DNA from 4 places in the Chromobacterium sp. W521 genome. Region 2 is predicted to be linked to each of the others. Evidence: predicted binding sites of a transcription regulator. Region 2 holds the regulator's gene; each other region holds the start of a gene.
The links. The regulator sigma-54, encoded in region 2, starts transcription at its own class of promoters, with help from an activator protein. The targets are predictions, from matches to a motif close to CTGGCACGCTTCATGCTT.
Positions count from the first base shown of each region.

Region 1: the regulator sigma-54 is predicted to act here: its motif matches at 1,517-1,534, upstream of glnA (glutamate--ammonia ligase).
Region 3: the regulator sigma-54 is predicted to act here: its motif matches at 1,800-1,817, upstream of ACUXV1_RS17415 (pilin).
Region 4: the regulator sigma-54 is predicted to act here: its motif matches at 1,398-1,415, upstream of ACUXV1_RS02240 (flagellar hook-length control protein FliK).

Region 1 covers NZ_JBRBAF010000011.1:139,738-142,944, forward strand. Annotated here, with positions in the region: gene glnA (glutamate--ammonia ligase) at 41-1,459, opposite strand; gene ACUXV1_RS18180 (rhodanese-like domain-containing protein) at 1,834-2,286, shown strand; gene aroE (shikimate dehydrogenase) at 2,479-3,207, shown strand, end outside.
Region 2 covers NZ_JBRBAF010000004.1:217,316-220,522, forward strand. Annotated here, with positions in the region: gene ptsN (PTS IIA-like nitrogen regulatory protein PtsN) at 1-381, opposite strand, end outside; gene hpf (ribosome hibernation-promoting factor, HPF/YfiA family) at 503-817, opposite strand; gene ACUXV1_RS07565 (RNA polymerase factor sigma-54) at 885-2,309, opposite strand; gene lptB (LPS export ABC transporter ATP-binding protein) at 2,313-3,041, opposite strand; gene lptA (lipopolysaccharide transport periplasmic protein LptA) at 3,038-3,207, opposite strand, start outside.
Region 3 covers NZ_JBRBAF010000010.1:229,288-232,494, reverse strand. Annotated here, with positions in the region: gene ACUXV1_RS17425 (Wzy polymerase domain-containing protein) at 1-942, opposite strand, end outside; gene ACUXV1_RS17420 (pilin) at 893-1,330, opposite strand; gene ACUXV1_RS17415 (pilin) at 1,343-1,762, opposite strand; gene ACUXV1_RS17410 (adenosylmethionine--8-amino-7-oxononanoate transaminase) at 1,959-3,207, shown strand, end outside.
Region 4 covers NZ_JBRBAF010000001.1:464,197-467,403, reverse strand. Annotated here, with positions in the region: gene fliI (flagellar protein export ATPase FliI) at 1-886, shown strand, start outside; gene fliJ (flagellar export protein FliJ) at 896-1,345, shown strand; gene ACUXV1_RS02240 (flagellar hook-length control protein FliK) at 1,449-2,390, shown strand; gene ACUXV1_RS02235 (flagellar basal body-associated FliL family protein) at 2,497-3,021, shown strand; gene fliM (flagellar motor switch protein FliM) at 3,027-3,207, shown strand, end outside.

The DNA of each region.
Region 1 (3,207 bases), on a different contig from region 2:
AAACGGCAGCCCAGGGGCTGCCGTTTTTAGTCGCGCCGTTTTACAGCGAGTAATACATCGCGAATTCCACCGGATGGGTGGTCATGCGGGTCAGGTTGACTTCCTGCATTTTCAGCTCGATGTAGGCGTCGATCCAGTCATTGGAGAACACGCCGCCGCGGGTCAGGAATTCGCGGTCTTTGTCCAGAGCGGCCAGGGCCTCGTCCAGGCTGGCGCACACGGTCGGGATCAGCTTATCTTCTTCCGGCGGCAGATCGTACAGGTTCTTGTCCGCGGCGTCGCCCGGGTGGATCTTGTTCTGGATGCCGTCCAGGCCGGCCATCAGCAGCGCGGAGAAGCACAGGTAGGGGTTGGCCAATGGGTCCGGGAAGCGCGCCTCGATACGACGGCCCTTGGGGCTGGCCACGTGCGGGATGCGGATGGAGGCGGAGCGGTTCTTGGCGGAATAGGCCAGCTTCACCGGCGCTTCGTAGTGCGGCACCAGGCGTTTGTAGGAGTTGGTGCCCGGGTTGGTGATCGCGTTCAACGCCTTGGCGTGCTTGATGATGCCGCCGATGTAGTAAAGCGCGGTTTCGGACAGGCCGGCGTAGCCGTCGCCTGCGAACAGGTTCTTGCCGTCCTTCCAGATGGACTGGTGAACATGCATGCCGGAGCCGTTGTCGCCGACGATGGGCTTGGGCATGAAGGTGGCGGTTTTGCCGTAGCTGTGAGCCACGTTGTGCACCACGTATTTCAGAATCTGGGTCCAATCCGCGCGCTGGGTGAGCGTGCTGAACTTGGTGCCGATCTCGTTCTGGCCGGCAGTGGCCACTTCGTGGTGGTGCACTTCCACCGGGATGCCCAGCTCTTCCAGCAGCAGCACCATGGCGGAACGGATGTCTTGGGAGGAGTCCACCGGCGGCACCGGGAAGTAACCGCCCTTAATGCCGGGGCGGTGGCCCATATTGCCGCCCTCGAACTCCTCGGCGGAGGCCCAGGCGGCTTCTTCCGCCTTGATCTTGACGAAGCAGCCGGACATGTCGGTGCCCCAGGTCACGCTGTCGAAGATGAAGAATTCCGGTTCCGGGCCGAAGTAGGCGGTGTCGCCCAGTCCGGAGGCTTTCAGATAGGCTTCGGCGCGCTTGGCGATGGAGCGCGGGTCGCGGTCGTAGCCCTTGCCGTCGGCCGGGTCGATCACATCGCAGTGCATGAAGACGGTGGGTTCGTCGTAGAACGGGTCGATGCGCGCGGTGGCCGGGTCGGCCATCAGCAGCATGTCGGATGCCTGGATGCCTTTCCAGCCTGCGATCGAGGAGCCGTCGAAAGCGTGGCCGTGTTCGAACCATGCGTCTGGATCGTCCAGCAGGACATGGGCCGGAATCGACACGTGCTGTTCTTTGCCGCGGGTGTCGGTAAAGCGCAGGTCGATGAACTTGACATCATTTTCGGTAATCAGCTTGACTACGTCTGCAACCGCCATGGTTTTCTCCTGAAAGGCTACATGCATCATGTGCGAATGAGTGGATGGCTAGCGCTTAAGCATTAAGCGTGCCAGCTTTGAAATCGCTGAGATTCCATTGTGTCATAGCCCAAAACCGGGCGCTAGCGAAGTTGAATGAACCAGGGTGGTGCCTGGGCCTGGCTGATGCACCAAAATAGGGCGTTGACGGCGTTGCGGCCGTCTTCGTCGATATGGATAATCCGTATATAAGGTAATAAGAGCGGCTCACAAAACCCCGCTGAGAGTCGGTTCAATGGCTGCTGCGCTGAACAGGTTCTAAGATGCCAAGGCCAGTCGGCGCAGCATCAGGGGGAGCGGCTAAACAAGGCGGCCCGGCCGCGAGGAGAGCATGCATGGATCAGATGACGCAGCTATTGCAGCAGGCTCAGCGCCGAGGGGAAGAGCAGGGCTTGCCCTATCGCGGTGCCTTGACGCCGCAGGAGGCGCATCAGTTGAAACAAGCCATGCCGGAAGCGGTGCTGCTGGATGTGCGCAGTGCGGCGGAATGGCAGTTCGTCGGCGTGGTGCCCTATGCCCAGCGGCTGGAGTGGCGCAGCTTTCCCGGCATGCAGCCCAATCCGCGTTTCCTCGAGCAATTGCAAAGCATGTTGCCCAAGGAGGGCGTGCTGATGCTGATGTGCCGATCCGGCGTGCGCTCCGACGAGGTGGCGCGCATGGCAGCCGCCGCCGGCTACACCGAGGCCTACAACGTGTTGGAGGGTTTTGAAGGCGACAAGGACGCCGCAGGCCACCGCAACACCGTGGGGGGCTGGAAAGCGCGCGGGCTGCCCTGGCAACAAGGCTGAACCGGGGGCTGCGCGGCGATGTCGTGGTTGATGTTTGGCGTATTCCACGGCAAAGTGTCATAGCGCCGCCGCTACGTCGGCGCGGACGCGGCGAGAGCCGCCAACAAAGCCAAGCGCGACGCGGCGCGAGGGTTTTGTTAGCCACTCTCTAATCCGATACCAAAAACATACCCAATCTTGGAAAACTGACTCATGACCGACCGTTACGCCGTTATCGGCAATCCTGTTTCGCACAGCCAGTCACCGTTCATCCATAACGAATTCGCGGCGGCCACCGGCCAGGATATCGCTTACGACAAATTGTTCGCGGAACTGGGGCGTTTCAACGACGTGGTGGCCGAGTTCGTCGCCGCCGGCGGCAAGGGCCTCAACATTACGCTGCCGTTCAAGGGGGACGCTTACCGTTTCGCCAACGAGCTGACCGAGCGCGCCCGCGCGGCGGAAGCGGTCAACACCTTGTGTTTCCGCGACGGCAAGATCTACGGCGACAATACCGACGGCGTGGGCCTTGTGCGCGACATCGTCGATAATCTGGACTACCCGATCGCCGGCGCCAAGGTGCTGATTCTAGGCGCTGGCGGCGCGGTGCGCGGCGTGCTGGAACCCATTCTGGAGCAAAAGCCCGCCTCTTTGACCATCGCCAACCGCACCCTGATCAAGGCGGAGGCGCTGGCGCACCACTTTGCGCCCTGGGGCAAGGTGGAGGCGATCGGCTACGAGCAATTGAAGGGCCGCAGCTTCGACATCGTGATCAACGCTACCTCGACCAGTCTCAGCAATGAATTGCCCCCCATTCCCTACGGTTTGTTTACTGCGCGCACCCTGGCTTACGACATGGTGTACAGCAAGGGCCTGACTCCCTTCCTGCAGCGCGCTCAGGCAGAGAACGCCGGCATGCTGGCCGACGGCCTGGGCATGCTG
Region 2 (3,207 bases):
GCGGCTGGAGAACAATTGCGCCAGCTCGGACAGCACTTGCAAGTGCAGGTCCGTGGCCTGTTCCGGCACCAAGAGCACAAACAGGCACTGCACCGGCTTGCCGTCGGGGGCGTCGAAAGGAATAGGCGTTTTCAGGCGGATGAACACGCCCATCGCTTCCTTCAGGCCGCGCGCGCGGCCATGGGGAATCGCCACTCCCTGGCCAAGGCCGGTGGAGCCGAGTTTTTCGCGGGCAAACAGGCAATCGAAGATTTCGCTGCGCGCGATGCCCCGGGTATTTTCAACCAAGAGGCCGACCTGCTCGAATACGCGCTTCTTGCTGGCGACGTCGAGATCCAGCAACACGTGTTCGGGGGTCAGGATTTTGCCGATGAGGTTCATATTGGGTTATGCATGCGGCTGAGAAAAACCCGGCAATTCTACGTTGCCTTGATAGTACTGAAAACGGGCAAGTGCAAAGAAAAGCGGGAACCCGCAGGCTCCCGCCTTCCAATTCAAGGGATTACAGGCTGACTTCAGGCGCCGGAGCACGGTGTTCAGACTGCTTTTCCTTGTGTTTCAGCACTTGGCGGTCCAGCTTGTCGATCAATAGATCGATGGCGGCGTACATATCGGATTCGGTGGCTTCCACGTGAATGTCCTTGCCGGACAGATGCACGTTGACTTCAGCCTTTTGCACCAGTTTATCAACAGACAGAGTAACGGAAATGTCGATCACATGGTCGACATGTCGAGTAACGCGCTCCATTTTGGTTTCAACGTATTCGCGCAGGGCGGGAGTTACTTCCAGATGCAGTCCAGTTACTTTGAGGTTCATACCCTAGCTCCTTCTGGTGTTGACAGTCCGGTCGGGTCGGCCGGATCGCTGTATTCCGCCGCCTGGCTCACAACGTCTTGCGTTGGTTGACCGGCGGTATCTGCATGGCTTCACGATACTTGGCTATCGTGCGTCTGGCAACTTGTATTCCCTGTTTGGACAGCGCTTCGACCAGAGCGCTGTCGGACAGCGGTTTGCTCGGCGATTCGGCGTCTATCAGGCTGCGGATATGCGCCTTGATCGCGGTGGCGGAGCACTCGCCGCCGCTGTCGGTTTCCAGCGCGCTGCCGAAGAAATACTTGAGCTCGAACAGGCCGCGCGGGCAGAGCAGGTATTTCTGGGTGGTCACTCTGGAAACCGTGGATTCATGCAAACCCAGCTCGTCCGCGATGTCGCGAAGGATTAACGGGCGCATGGCCACTTCGCCGTGTTCAAAGAACGATTGCTGCCGTTCAACGATAGCTTCCGCCACTTTCAGGATAGTGTCAAATCGCTGCTGGATGTTCTTCACCAGCCATTTCGCCTCTTGCAGACGCGAGGACATTTCGCCGTTGCCGCCGCGGTTTTCCGCCAGCAGCCGCGCGTACATCTGGTTGACGCGCAGCCTGGGCACGGCGCCGCCGTTCAGGGAGGCCACCCAGCGGCCCTTGCGCTTTCTGACCGAGACGTCGGGGATCACGTATTGGGTGTCGCTGGCGCCGAAACCGGCGGTGGGGCGGGGATTGAGGCGGGCTATCAGCGCCTGGGCGGCGCGCAGCGCGGCGTCGTCCACGCTCAGCTGCTTTTTCAGCCGGGTGTAGTCTCGGTTGCCCAGCAAGGTCAGGTGGTCGCGGACGATGGCCAGCGCCAGCTCGCGCTGGGGCTCGTCCGGATCCAGCCGCTGCAATTGCAGCGCCAGCGCTTCCGGCAGCGAGCGCGCGCCGACGCCGGGCGGGTCGAACTGTTGCAGCAGGCGCAGGCCTATCATCAGTTCGTCGGCTTCGATTTCCAGTTCCAGCGGCAGGTGGCTGGCGATGTCTTCCAGCGTTTGACCCAGGTAGCCGTCGTCGTCCAGCTCTTCGATCAGCAACTGAACGATGGCCTGGTCGCGCGTGGGCAGCGCCACTTCGCCCAGTTGCGCCAGCAGGTGCTCGCGCAGGCTGACAGGACAGGGTACGTTCAGCATCGGGTCCAGTTCGTCGTCGCCGTCGCCGCGACGGCCGCCGCAGCCCCAGTCGCTCAGTTCGCCGGCCTCGGCGCCGCGCTCGCCGTCGTCGCCGGAGGCCTCGTCGCGGGTTTCCGCGGGGCCGTCCTGTTCCTGGCCGGCGGCGGCGTCAGCCGCTTCGCCCTGCGGCGCTTCGTCGCCGCGCTCAAGCAAGGGATTATCCAGCAAGAAGCGCTCGACTTCGGTCTGCAGGTCGAGAGTGGACATCTGCAGCAGCTTGATCGACTGCTGCAGCTGCGGCGTCAGGGTCAGCTGCTGCGATACCTTGAGCTGAAGGGTCTGTTTCATCGCTTACAGGTGGAAGTGTTCGCCAAGGTAGACTTCGCGCACCTTCTCGTTGTTGACCAGTTCTTCCGGTTCGCCGGAGGCGAGCACCGAGCCTTCGCTGATGATGTAGGCGCGGTCGCAGATTCGCAAGGTTTCGCGGACATTATGGTCGGTGATCAGCACGCCGATGCCGCGTTCCTTCAGGAAGGAGATGATTTTCTGGATGTCGATCACCGCGATCGGGTCGACGCCGGCGAAGGGTTCGTCCAGCAGGATGAAGCGCGGCCGGGTGGCCAGCACGCGGGCGATCTCGACGCGGCGGCGTTCGCCGCCGGACAGCGAGAGCGCGCTGCTGTCGCGCAGATGGCCGATGTTGAGGTCGTCCAGCAGCAGGTCCAGCTCTTTTTCCAGTTCCTTGCCCTTGAGGCCGGACACTTCCAGGATGGCGCTGATGTTCTCTTCCACCGTCATGCGGCGGAAAATGGAGGCTTCCTGCGGCAAGTAGCCCAGGCCCAGGCGCGCGCGCTGGTGGATGGGATAGTGGGTGATCACCTGATCGTCCAGGCGGATTTCGCCGTCGTCGGCGCCGATCAGGCCGACGATCATGTAGAAGCTGGTGGTCTTGCCGGCGCCGTTGGGGCCGAGCAGGCCCACCACTTCGCCGCTGGCGATTTCCAGCGCCACGTCCTTGACCACGGTGCGTTTTTTGAAGCGCTTGCGCAGGCGCTCAACCTTGAGCACGCTTTGCGTCATTTGCTGGCTCCGCTGGCGGGTTTGGCCGCCGCCGGCTGCGAGGCGGTGTTTTTCGGCTGCAGGATCACGGTGACGCGGCCCTTGTTGGGGCCGGTGGCGGTGCCGCCGGTCACTTGGTAGGTTTCGTTCTGGGTGTTGTAGGTGATCACATTGCCCACCACCAGAT
Region 3 (3,207 bases), on a different contig from region 2:
ATCCATGATACGATCTGAGCCGCTAACAACATTAATAGGGAGGCCTACTTTACTTAGTAGCAGCATAATCTCGCTATTCAAAAGTTGAAAGCAAAACATCAATAGCGCCGCCCCCACTACAGCCCAAGCAAACGACTTTACCTCACTACGGCCTTTTCCATAATCCGCCAAGCTTCGATACCAGTACCACACCAACATCAAGGTCAACAACATATAAGCCAAGGGCAAACGAGCTCCAGACCAAGAAATTGCCAAAATCACTGGCAGCAAAAAAAGTAAAACGAATCTGTATCGCATGCGACCTATCGCATACAAATAACAAGCTGACAGAACCCCCCAAAAAAGGAAATGCGCATACTGATTCCGCTGCGCAACATTTCCAACCACCTCTAAAGAGCTTGGACTATAAACAATAAACCCATAAAAATACTGCCCCATCCTTAACGCCTGAAAAATACCAACAAAAGATTGCAGCAGCGCGAATACAACAACAACCTTAGCTAGCACCTCAATCAAAGAATTAATATCAGACGACTTCAAACAGCTCCGCAGCAACACAACAAACAAAACCAAACCAACAAAAACAATAGCAAGCTGACTATAGAAAACTGATTGCAACATCACTATAGCAACAACTAACAAAACCAATTCAAGCCAGGAAACGTATACTTTTTCCAATTTTAAAAAACATAAGCAGAGCATGGCCAAACCAAGCAATGCAAATGCAGAAGCATCTGACACCCAATCAGGCAGTGGCGCATAACGCAACCAGCTCATGAACGGTAAAGAGATCGCCAATGCTGTCAAAAAAAATGAAAGCAATTTTATGTTTTTATCCATAGCAAAAAGGGTGCCGAATGGCACCCCCCCTTTGATGCAAGTTTTTTTAGTATCAGTTGCCGGCACGGCAGTTAGCTGGAAGCCATTGAGGGCTAAGTGCACTAGTACCGGAAGCTCCGCACGTCCAAGTAATCGAACCACCTGATGCAACAGGGGTCAGTGTCAATTGATTCTTATTAGCATCAATCAATGTGGTGCTATAGGTAACCGTAATTACACCGCTCGTACCAACTTGCACATTGGTTACCGAGTTACCACTGATCGTTGCCTGCAGACCAGCAGATGTATTAGATCCCGGAAAAGAGCCATTTGAGGCATAAAATTCAGCAACTGCTGTTTTTGCTGCAGAAGCCAAACTTAAGCCTTCTGAAACCCTGGCCCGCTTTGTGTAATCCTGATACGCGGGAATGGCAATTGCGGCCAGAATACCAATGATAGCTACCACTATCATCAGTTCGATAAGAGTAAAACCTTGTTGGGATTTTTGCATTACATGCTCCATTTAATGACAAGACGAAGGCACATATTGAGCATAAGCCGCACCGGTTGAGCACGACCAAGCAACAGTACCACCACTAGCTACAGGGGTAAAGATCACAGTCAGGCCTGAGACCACACTGCTATTAAACAACACAGTCACAGTGCTCACTCCACTACTGATTCCAACCTGCACATTACTGACATAATTTCCTGCCAAAGTATTCGGCAAACCCGCGCTAGCATTAGTGCTTGGCCAAGTATTGCCAGCCAGATAGTATTCTGAGACCGAGGTTTTGGCCTGATCCGCATAGGTCAAGCCTTCCGCCACTTTGGCTCGAATCACATAGTTCTGGTACGCTGGGATCGCAATCGCAGCCAAAATGCCGATAATAGCGACAACAATCATTAGTTCAATCAAAGTAAAACCAGCCTCCTTCCTCATCACTCGACTCCAGGGCTTGTTTTATAGAGAGCGGTTCATGCAGAAAGTATGCCAGCCCCTTCCCCACTCTCTTTCCTACTAATTCCGCTAGCCATAAATAGCGCAGCAGGTAGGAATGTGACGTTTTTGGGCAGTCCGCAGCCTTCTCCCTCCCTGTGATAGCATCAAACTCTTGATTTGAATACATAGAACAGAGATGAGCGATAACCAAACCTGGCTGCAGCGCAGCTTCAACACCGTATGGCACCCTTGTACACAGATGAAGCGTCACGAGGCTTTGCCCATCGTCCCTATCGCCAGCGCGGACGGCGTATGGTTGAGCGACTTCGACGGCAAGCGCTATCTGGACGGGGTCAGTTCCTGGTGGGTCAATTTATTTGGCCATGGTCATCCGCGTATCAAGCAGGCGATCAAGAATCAGCTCGACACGCTGGAGCACGTGATGCTGGCTGGTTTTACGCATCAGCCCGTAGTGGAGTTGTCGGAGCGTCTGGCCAAGCTCAGCGGCTTGGCCCATGTGTTTTATGGATCCGACGGCGCGAGCGCCACGGAAATTGCGCTCAAGATGAGCTTTCACTATTGGCGCAACCAAGGGCAAGCGGGCAAAACCCGCTTTATCAGCCTGGAAAACAGTTATCACGGTGAAACCGTGGGCGCCCTGGCCGTCACCGATGTTCCCTTGTTTTCCAGCACCTACGCCGGCTTGCTGAGGCCAGGCCTGCGCGCACCGTCACCTGATGCCCGCCGCGCACTGCCTGGCGAAAGCGCTGCTGATGTAGCACACAGAGCGGCCCAGGCGCTGGAAAACCAGCTCTCCAAGCATGCGGGAGAAGTCGCCGCGGTCATCGTGGAGCCATTGGTGCAAGGCGCGGCCGGGATGGCGATGTACGACCCGTTCTATCTGAGCGAGCTACGCCGACTGTGCGACCAATACCAAGTACACTTGATCGCGGATGAAATCGCCGTCGGCTTTGGCCGGACCGGCAGCCTGTTCGCCTACCAGCAAGCCGACATCATGCCGGACTTCCTCTGTCTGTCCAAAGGCATCACCGGCGGTTTCCTGCCGCTTTCCTGCGTGTTGACCAGCAGCCCGATTTATCAGGCCTTCTACCACGATGATGTCACTCGCGGTTTCTTGCATTCACACAGCTATACCGGCAATGCGCTGGCATGCGCCGCGGCGCTGTCGGTTCTGGATATCTTCGCGGAGGAGGATGTCCTGGCGGTTAATGCCGCTAAAGCCCAGCGTTTCAATACGATGATGGCGGGCTTGCAAGCTCGCCCGGACGTCAGGAACTTCCGCCACAAGGGCATGATCTGGGCTTTCGAAGTCGACACTTCCCGCGCCGACTTCGCCCAAGCCTGTTTTGCCGCGATGCTGCGCCGTAGTTGCCTGTTGCGCCCCATCGGCAACACCGTGTATTTCATGCCCCCCTATACGATCA
Region 4 (3,207 bases), on a different contig from region 2:
TGTCGGCGTGCGCGCCATCAACGGTTTGTTGACGGTGGGGCGGGGTCAGCGCCTCGGTCTGTTCGCCGGCTCCGGCGTGGGCAAGTCGGTGTTGCTGGGCATGATGGCCCGCTTCACCAAGGCCGATGTGGTGGTGGTGGGCTTGGTTGGCGAGCGCGGCCGCGAGGTTAAGGACTTCATCGAAAACATCCTGGGCGACGAAGGCATCGCCCGCTCGGTGGTGGTTGCCGCGCCGGCGGACATGCCGCCGCTGATGCGTCTGCACGGGGCGGCCTACGCCACGGCGCTGGCCGAATACTTCCGCGCTCAAGGCCTGGACGTGTTGCTGCTGATGGATTCGGTGACCCGCTACGCGATGGCGCAGCGCGAGATCGCGCTGGCCATTGGCGAGCCGCCGGTGACCAAGGGCTATCCGCCGTCGGTGTTCGCGCGCCTGCCGCAATTGATTGAGCGCGCCGGCAACGCCGCGGAGGGCGGCGGTTCCATCACGGGCTTTTATACGGTGCTGTCAGAAGGCGACGATCAGCAGGATCCGATCGCCGATTCCGCGCGCGCCATTCTGGACGGCCACTTTGTGCTGTCGCGAGAACTGGCCGAGTCTGGCCACTATCCTGCCATCGACATCGAGCAATCCATCAGCCGGGTCATGGTGGATGTGGTGCCTCAAGCGCAGATGGCCCTGGCTCGGCAATTCAAGCAGCTGTATTCCCGCTATCAACGTAACCGCGACCTGATCAGCGTCGGCGCCTACGTGCCAGGCTCGGATCCGGTGCTGGACGACGCAATGCGGCGCCAGCTGCCCATGGTCGGTTTTTTGACCCAGCCGATGCATGAGTCGCAGGATTTCTCTTCCAGCTGCGAACAATTGCAGGGCGTGTTGTCCTGAGGCTGAGGCGTGGCGGAAAGCAAATACCTGTTGTTGATTCGCTTGGCCGACGACAAGCAGAAAGCGGCGGCCGAGCGTATGCGGCTGGCGCAAAGCCGGCTGGCGGAGGCCCGTTCGCGCCTGGAGCAGCTGGACGCTTTTCGCGGCGAGTACCGGCAACGGCTGACCAGTCGCGGCGCGCAGGGCATCAGTGCTTTGCAATATCAGGATTTCCAGCGTTTTCTCGCTCGGCTGGACGAGGCCATGGTGCAGCAGCAGGGAGATGTGGAGCGCTGCACTCAGCGCTTCTTGCTGGAGCGCCAGGCCTGGCAGCATGAATACAAGAAGCTCAAGGCCTATGAAAAGCTGTTGCAGCGCGAGCAAGAGCGCGCCGCCGTGCGCGAGGCGCGGGTGCAGCAGAAGGTCAGCGATGAATTCGCCACCCGGCGGTTTTGGGACAGCACCCACGGCGAGGAGTAAGAACGTGTTTACAGCAGATGGCAAACAGGCGCTAAGGGCCTGTTCAAGCTTCGTGGCACGCTAGTTGCTTTACTGTTTGCGTCTTACTTGTAGAGAGTCGGCCATGACGACACCTGTGAACGCAGCCGCGGCCAATCCGGTCGGCGGCAAAGCCAATATGCCGGGGGGCAATCTGGCCACTGCCGGCGACACCGGCGCCGGCGATCTGTTCGCCAGCCTGCTGGGGCTGCAGATGAGCACCTTGGGCAGTTCCTTCTTGCCGGGCGCCAACGCCGATGCTTTGGCGGACGCAGGCCTGGACAAGGATAAGCCGGCCAAGAGCGAGGATGATCAGACTTCGGCGATGCCGTTGCCGGGGATGTCGCTGATGGGCGCCGCGCAGCAGCCCGTTCAGCAGCAGGCGACGACCTCGCCGCGGGCCAATGGCGATTTGCCAACCGGCGCCAAGCCCGTTGAACTCAAGCCCGACATCGCGGCGGCGCTGCCCGCTTCGCTAGCCAAAGCCCGCAATCTGTCGCTGCCGGCGCAGCAAAATTTGCCGGAAGACGGAAAAGTCTTGCCGCAGTTTTTGCCGCTTCAGGGGCATGAGCAGCTGGCGGCCAAGCCGGCTGCGCCCACGCCGGTGTTCACCGTGCAACAGCCGGTGACCGATCCCAACTGGGCCAAGGCCATGAGCGAGCAGGTGATGGGCATGGTCAGCCTCAAAGCCGACAAGGCGCAGATTCAGCTGAACCCGCCGCAATTGGGGCCGATCGAGGTGACGCTGAAGATGAACGGCAACGACCAGGCGCAGGTGTTGTTCGCGGCTGCGGTGCCGGCCACGCGCGAGGCGCTGGAAAACAATATGCATCGTCTGTCTTCCATGCTGGCCGCCGGCGGCATTCAGCTAACCGACGCGCAGGTGTCCAGCGGACAATCCGGACAGCAACAGCAGGCGTTCCAGCGCGGGCAATCGCAGCGCCAGAACGAGAACGCCGAGCCCGAGCCGATGGATGCATTGAGCAGCATCAAGGCGGCTCGCGGCATTCTCAGCATTTTCGCCTGATCATTTGTGATAATCTCCCCTGTTCAATTTGCATCTAAAATTAGAAAATATAGTGAAGAAATCGTTTAAGATTTCACTATGAACACCCAGTGAACAGGGCAGGTATATGGCAGAAGATAAAAAAGCGGAAAAAGCAGAGAAAAAAGCAGGGGGCGGCGGCGGTAAATTGATGCTGATCGTCATTATATTGCTGGTGCTGGTCTTGGCCGCGGTGGGGGGCTTGGCCGCCTATATGTTCACCAATATGAATAAGCCGGCGGCGGCCGGCGAACACGCCGAGCAGACCAAGGAAAAACCCAAGAAGAAAAAAGAAGGTCCCCCGATCTTCGAAAAACTGGATACTTTCGTTGTGAACCTGGCCGGCAACGACGGCTCCTTGCTGCAGGTGGACATGCAGGCGGAGCTGGCCGACGAGGAAGCCAAAAAGAAATTCACCGATTACGCGCCTAAAATTCGCAGCGCGCTGATCTTGCTGCTGTCGTCCAAGTCCGCCGTGGAGTTGGCCACGCCTGACGGCAAGGTGCGCCTGAAGGCCCAGGTCAAGCAGATCATCAATGAGTCGATGGACGCCGGCGAGGAGCAGCCGGTGGAAAGCGTGCTCTTTACTTCCTTCATCATCCAGAAGCAGTAAGCGGCATGGGCGACGATATTCTTTCCCAGGAAGAGGTAGATGCCCTACTCAGGGGCGTCTCCGGGGAGGATGAGGATGATGCCGGCGGCGGCGACGCCCAAGGCGTCCGCGGCTATGACATCGGTCGGCAAGAGCGCATCGTGCGCGGCCGCATGCCGACGTTGGAAATCATCAACGAGCGTTTCG